Regions from separate parts of the Paludibacillus litoralis genome, predicted to be linked through region 2. Evidence: riboswitches for the same ligand, from Rfam matches in the RefSeq annotation. Region 2 holds a riboswitch; the other holds the start of a gene.
The links. A riboswitch is a leader RNA that binds a small molecule or an ion and turns the genes downstream of it on or off. The one in region 2 is predicted to bind glycine.
Positions count from the first base shown of each region.

Region 1 (3,402 bases), on a different contig from region 2:
GCCCGCGGAGCTCGGGCGCGGCGCCGGGGCCCTGTTCGAGCCAGCTGCGCCGGATCGCCGGCCGCCGCACGCGGAGCGCCTGAAGCCCGTCCTCGCCTTGATCGAGCCCGATCATGTTCGGATCCGGATCGCCGGAGAACGGCGTCAGGCGCGGCTTGCCGTCCGGTCCCGGCGTCACCTCGCGAATGCCCCAATGGGTTGACGTGTAATGGGTCATGGAGGCGCTCCTTCTGGTTATCCGAGGTCGGCGAGGCGCTTCACCCGCGCGTTCGAGGCGGATCTCACCCAGCGGCCAGACGTATACGGGATTGGTATATCCATAACCTGGCCTTGGGAATAGCCGTCGGGGGCGGGACGCGCGTCTCTCTCATGGTCCCGCCCCGGCGCGGCGTCCGCTCATCAGTCCTGCGCGTAGGATCCCCTCACCACCTCGGCCACGATCCGCGCCGTCGCGGAGGACAGGGTCCAGCCGAGATGGCCGTGGCCGGTGTTGTAGAAGACGCCTTTCGCGCGCCCGGAGCCGACCCGCGGCAGCATCGAGGGCAGCATCGGGCGGAGCCCCGCCCAGGGCGTCGCGTGTTCGGTGGAGACGCCGGGGAAATACGTCTCGCTCCATTTCGTCAGCGGCTCGATCCGGTCGGCGCGGATATCGCGGTTGAGCCCGTTGAACTCCGCGGTGCCGGCGATGCGGAGGCGGTTCTCTCCGAGCCGGCTGGCGACGATCTTGGCGCGATCGTCGAGCAGGCTGACCCAGGGCGCCGCGGCGCGGCTCCGCTCGTCGGGGAGGTCGATGGTGATCGAATAGCCCTTCACCGGATAGATGTTCACCTTGTCCCCGAGCGCGCGCGCGATCTCCGGGCTGGAGACGCCGGCGCAGACCACCACGCCGTCGAACCGGAAATCCTCGCCGGCTTCGGAGGTGAACCGCAGCATGTCGCCGTCGCGCCCGGCGTAGGCGACCGGCGTGCCGAAGCGGAACGTCGCGCCCTGGCGCGCGCAGACCTCGGCCAGCCGCATGGTGAAGCTGTGGATGTCGCCGGTGCTGTCGGACGGGGTGAAGAATCCGCCGACGAAGTCGCCCGAGAGCGCAGGCTCGATCTGGCGCAACTCGTGCCCCGCCAGTTCGCGCCGCTCCAGCCCGCCTTCGGCGAGCAATTCATTGACCTTCCTCCCGTGGGCGAAATCCGCCTCGGTCGAGTAGAAATGCATGATGCCGCGCTTTTCGAGATCGAAATCGATGCCCTCCCGCTCGGCGGTCTCGTAGAGCGCTTCGCGCGATTTCAGCGCGAGGCGCACGGTCTCGATGGTGTTGGCGCGATAATTCGGGATCTGGGCGATGAACGCCGCCATCCATTTCAGCTTCCGCCATTCGGGGCGCGGGCTGACCAGAAGCGGCGCATCGCGGCGGAACATCCACTTCAACCCTTTCAGGACCATGCTCCACTGGGTCCAGGTCTCGGCGTTGGATGCGGAGAGCTGGGCGCCGTTGGCGAAGCTGGTCTCCATCGCCGCGTAGCGCCGGCGGTCGAACACCGTCACTTCGAAGCCGAGCCGGGACAGCTCGTAAGCGGTCGTGACCCCGGCCACGCCGGCGCCGATCACTGCGATATGAGTCATGTTGAACGCTCCTCGGGCGTATGCGGCCCATCGCCGCCACGCCCCCTCCGTCTTTTTGCCTGAGAGTTTGCCCCTTGCGGCGCGCCGCGCGGGGGTGCTCCTTCGGCGGGCCGCATTCGGCCACTCTTCGGAGTTCCGACGTCGCGCCGGTCCCTGGCGCCTGAGAGATTCCGGGGCGGTTGCTCCTTCGGCGGCGGGGCATGACCCGCACTCTCCCGTCACGACGTATACACGCCGCCCGGATAGGGGGAGCGCCTGCGTTTCGCAATAGATATCCGGAGCCTGCGGCGGATAGAGTCCGATTGTGACTTTAAAGCAAGAGGGTCCGAAGTGAAACCCGATCTCCAACTTCTGATCGTCGAGGGCGATCCGCCCGAGCTTGCGCTTGGCGCGAAGCGCGGCGCGGGCGCGACCGGCGCGCGCAGGCTCGCCCGGGCGCTCTCCGTCATCGCCCCCGACTCGCGTTTCGCCTATGTCGAGCCCTGGTTTTCGGACCATGATCCGGCGGCGGTCGACCTCGCGGCGTTCGATGGCGTGGCGATCGCGGGCTCGGGGCGCGCGCCGGATGCGGGGGAGGCGGGGGCGGGGCCGGTCGCCGCCTTCTGCGCCCGCGCCTTTCGGGCCGGGCGGCCGGTTTTCGGCTCCGGGCGCGGCATGTTGTCGGGCGCGGCGCTTCTTGGCGCGGCCGTCGGGCCAGGGCCGGAAAGCGGCGTCGCTCGCGGGATCCGGCCGCTGGAGCATCCGCTGACAGGCGGGCGGCGGCGCCGGTTCGACGCGCCCATGCGGGGCGGCGAGGCGGTGGCGCGGCCGCCTTCGGGCGCGGAGATCGCGGCGGTCGACGCCGCCGGCGCGCCGGTCGCGTTGGCGTATGATGTGGGCGGGGTCCGGTTCTGGGGCTGCCGGTATCAGCCGGAGGCGACGCTTTTCGACCTTGCGTTCTGGCTGAAGCGCCAGGCCCCCCGCGCCGCGCGCGAAATCGCGCTGGCGGCGCAGGATCCGGTGGCGCATGCGCGGCTGATCGTGAAGCATCGGATCAACGCGGACCTTCTCGATCCCGCCTATCGGACCACCGAACTCGCCAACTGGCTGGAGTCTCTCGGCTGAGGCGGCGGCCCGCCCCATTCGCCCTTCATCTTGACCTTGGCCTGCCGGGTGGGTACGCGATCCGCACGGTAAACCAGAGGAAACGCGCCATGCCCAAGCCCTCCATTCTCATCCTGCCCGGCGACGGGATCGGCCCCGAAGTGATGACCGAGGTCCGCCGCGTGATCGGCTGGCTGGAGACGGAAAAGGGGATCGGCTTCGATGTGAGCGAGGATCTGGTGGGCGGCGCCGCCTACGACGCCTACGGCACCCCGCTTCATGACGACACGATGGCGCGCGCGCAGGCGGTGGACGCGGTTCTCCTCGGCGCGGTCGGCGGCCCGAAATATGAATCGCTGGATTTCTCTCTGCAACCGGAGCGCGGGCTCCTGCGGCTTCGCAAGGAGATGGATCTATTCGCCAATCTCCGCCCCGCGGTTTGCTTCGACGCGCTCGCCGAAGCCTCCTCGCTCAAGCATGATGTGATCGCCGGGCTCGACATCATGATCGTGCGGGAGCTGACCTCCGGCCTCTATTTCGGCGAGCCCCGCGGCATCTTCACCGAAGGCAATGAGCGGGTCGGGATCAACACCCAGCGCTACACCACGTCCGAGATCCAGCGCGTCGCGCGCGCGGCGTTCGAACTGGCGCGGAAGCGCCGGGGCAAGCTCTGCTCGATGGAGAAGGCGAACGTGATGGAGT
Region 1 is NZ_JBBHER010000001.1:191,181-194,582, forward strand. It holds gene WG921_RS00855 (molybdopterin guanine dinucleotide-containing S/N-oxide reductase) at 1-217, opposite strand, end outside; gene WG921_RS00860 (D-amino acid dehydrogenase) at 400-1,617, opposite strand; glycine riboswitch at 1,755-1,845, opposite strand; gene WG921_RS00865 (hypothetical protein) at 1,948-2,721, shown strand; gene leuB (3-isopropylmalate dehydrogenase) at 2,811-3,402, shown strand, end outside.
Region 1: another riboswitch for glycine. It lies ahead of WG921_RS00860 (D-amino acid dehydrogenase); the one in region 2 lies ahead of gcvT (glycine cleavage system aminomethyltransferase GcvT).

Region 2 (3,402 bases):
TATGGCGGCGGTTCGCAAAATCATAGGTGTCGTAGTCGGTCGGGGAATATGCCATTGCGCGCCTCAGCCGATCATCTTCTTGTAGCCGCTCTCGTCCATCAGACCGTCGAGCGCGGCGACGTCCGCCAGCTTCATCTTGAAGAACCAGGCCGCCTCCATCGCGTCCTCGTTCACCAGCGCGGGATTGTCCGCAAGCGCGTCGTTCACCTCGACGATCTCGCCATCCACCGGCGCCTCGATCCCCGAGGCGGCCTTGACGCTTTCGATGACGACGATCTCATCGCCCTGAGAGACGGAAGTCCCCACTTCGGGAAGCTCGACGAAAACCACGTCGCCAAGCTGTTCGGCGGCGTAGGTCGTGACGCCGACCACGGCGTGATCGCCCTCGACGCGAAGCCATTCATGGCTCTCGGTGTATTTGATGTTCGACATGGACGGTGTTCCTCAGCGTTTGTAGGTTGATGTTCTGAACGGAAGCGGCGCGACCTGAGCGGGATGCCTGCGGCCGCGAACTTCGCCATAGACGGTCGCGCCTTCCTCGATATCGGGCGGCAGATATCCCATCGCGATCGGTCTTTCGACCGAAGGGCCGAAGCCGCCGGAGGTCACCCGGCCGATCGGCGCGCCGCCCTCCGCCGCGGCGTATATCTCCACGCCTTCGCGCATCGGCGCGCGGCCCTCGGGCAGGAGCCCGCGGCGACAGCGCGACGGCCCTTCGGCGAGCGCCGCGAAGATGGGCGCCGCGCCGGGAAAACCGCCCTCGCGCGCGCCGCCGGGGCGGCGGGCCTTCTGGATCGCCCATTGCAGCCCCGCCTCGACCGGATTCACGGTCTCGTCCATGTCGTGGCCATAGAGACAAAGCCCGGATTCAAGACGCAGACTGTCGCGCGCGCCGAGCCCGATCGGCCAGACCTCCTCTTCGGCGAGAAGGGCTTCCGCCAGCGGCTCCGCGCGGTCGGCGGGCATGGAGATCTCGAAGCCGTCCTCGCCGGTGTAGCCGGAGCGGGAGATCCAGACCTCCGCGCCGCGCCAGTCGAAACTGGCCGAGTCCATGAAGCGCATCGCCGCCACTCCGGGGACGAGACGCTCCAGCACCGCCTCCGCCGCCGGGCCCTGCAGCGCCAGAAGCCCGCGGTCGGTCAACTCGGTCGCCTCCGCGCCGTCGAGATTGGCCTGCATGTGCGCGACATCATTCGCCTTGCACGCGGCGTTGACCACGAGAAAGAGATGATCCCCCCGGTTCGCCACCATCAGATCGTCGAGAATTCCGCCGGCGGCGTTCGTGAACAGCGCATAGCGCTGACGCCCCTCGGCCAACGCCAGAAGATCCACCGGCGCCAGGGCCTCCAGCGCCGCCGCGGCGTCGGCGGCGCGACCGGAGGGCGCGCGCACGATCACCTGCCCCATATGGCTGACATCGAACAGCCCGGCGGCGGCGCGGGTGTGAAGGTGCTCCTTCATCACCCCGGTCGGATACTGGACCGGCATTTCATAACCTGCGAACGGCACGAGCTTGGCTCCGAGCCGAAGGTGCAGATCATGAAGCGGTGTCCGAAACAAATCGCTCATCGCATCACTTCCATCACTGGCCGGAGTTCCGGCATCGTTTTCCAAACGGGCGCGCCCGTTCACATCGACGCCCCCTCTGTCCCTTGCGCCTGAGATCGTTATCCCTTCGGCGAACGCGTCCGCGTTTCTCTCCAGAGTCTTCGTGTCGGGCCGGTCCCTTGCGCCTGAGAGTTTACCGGGGCGGTTGCTCCTTCGGCACCGGCGAGATCAAACCCGCCAGCTTCTCCCAATCCGACATGCAGACGGTAATCCGGCGGCGCCGGATCTGGCAAGAGCGTTAATGCCCAAAGGGCGACGTCGCGGGTTCAGAAGCGAAGCCCCCGCGCGGCGGCGGCGCCCGCGTCCATCAGGTCGAGCAACCGCGCGACGTAATGCTCCCGCGCGACGAAGCCCGCGGCCTCCCCCTCCACAAACTGCCGCTCCAGCGCGTCGATCAGCCGGAGAAGCCGCCGCCGGTGCAGACCAAGCCCGCGCTGCACCGGATCCGCCACCACCCCGGCGAAAGCCGCGAGAACCGACGCCGAGGCCGCAAGCCCCGCCGTCACCCCCGCCACCAGAGACACGGGAACCGCCGGCGTCATCACGCCGTACCAGAGCGACCCTGCGGCCGCGCCGAGCGGAAACGCCGCGACGGCCGCGCTCTGCGTCATCGCCGCGGCGAGCGCCGGTCCGAGCGAGAGCGCTCCCGGCGTCAACTTCTGGAAAACCGCCGCCCCCGCGCCGACCGTCGCCAGCGCCGTGGTCATCTCCGCGACCGCGGCGCGCGCGCCGGCGTATTCGGAAAGCCCGGCATGGAGCGCGGCCCGGCCCGGCCCGCCGCGCTCCGCCGCCGCCAGCATCCGGCGGATCGCCGGATCGGCGGTGATCGCCGCCGCCAGCGCGTCGTCGCCGGCGCCATCGGGCGGCAATTCCAGAAGCTCGACCAGAATCAGCCGCCGCACCTCCCGCATCACCGCCGTCTCCAACATGATCCGGCGCGAGCGGAGCCAGCCCGCCGTTCGCCGCCGTTTCGCGGCGGCGGCGAGCGCCGCCGTCAGCCGCGCGCTCGCGAAGACCGGCGCCAGCGCAAGGTTCGCCGGCGCCCGCGCGATGTCCCAGCCGAGCGCGTGCCGATGCAGCCGGAGCGAGCCGCGGATCGTGAACCACTGGTCGACGAACCCGTCCACGCGGGCGCGGCGCTCATCGAAATAACGGCGCGCGGCCGCGACCACCGCCGCGCGCACCTCGTCGGGCGTCGGGCCGGGCTCCGGCGCGCCGGGCGTCGCGGCGAAGGGGGCGTCATCCACAGCCATCACTCCGGAATATGGGCGCGCGGCGCCGCCTGCGCAAAGGACTCAGGCCGCGTCCCACGCGACCGGGACCGAGAGCGGCCCCCGGAACGCCCATCCACCGATTTTCGCCTCTCCGTTCAGGCGGAGGCCCTTCAACCGCTCGAAAAGCGTCGGCAGCGCCACCTCCGAGACCAGCGCCTTCGCCGCCCAGGCGCCGGCGCAAAAATGCGGCCCCGCCCCGAAGGCGATATGGGCGGATGCGTCGCGCGTGACGTCGAACCGCTCCGGCGCGGTGAAATGCGCGGGATCGCGGTTGGCGGCGCCGAACATGAAAAAGACCCGCTCCTCCGGCTCGAAGCGCACGCCGTCAAACTCGAAATCGCGCGCGACCCGGCGCGGCGACATGCCGATCGGCGACATCCAGCGGACATATTCCGCGAAGACCCGGGTCCAATCCACCTCGCCGCGCCGCACCAGATCCAGTTGCTCCGGATGGCTCAGAAGCGCCCAGGCGGCGCCGGCGATGGCGTCCCGCGGCTCGTTCTGGCCGCCGGAGATCACC
Region 2 is NZ_JBBHER010000003.1:178,047-181,448, reverse strand. It holds gene gcvP (aminomethyl-transferring glycine dehydrogenase) at 1-55, opposite strand, end outside; gene gcvH (glycine cleavage system protein GcvH) at 64-423, opposite strand; gene gcvT (glycine cleavage system aminomethyltransferase GcvT) at 445-1,569, opposite strand; glycine riboswitch at 1,644-1,706, opposite strand; glycine riboswitch at 1,711-1,808, opposite strand; gene WG921_RS05340 (DUF6635 family protein) at 1,875-2,855, opposite strand; gene WG921_RS05335 (cytochrome P450) at 2,904-3,402, opposite strand, start outside.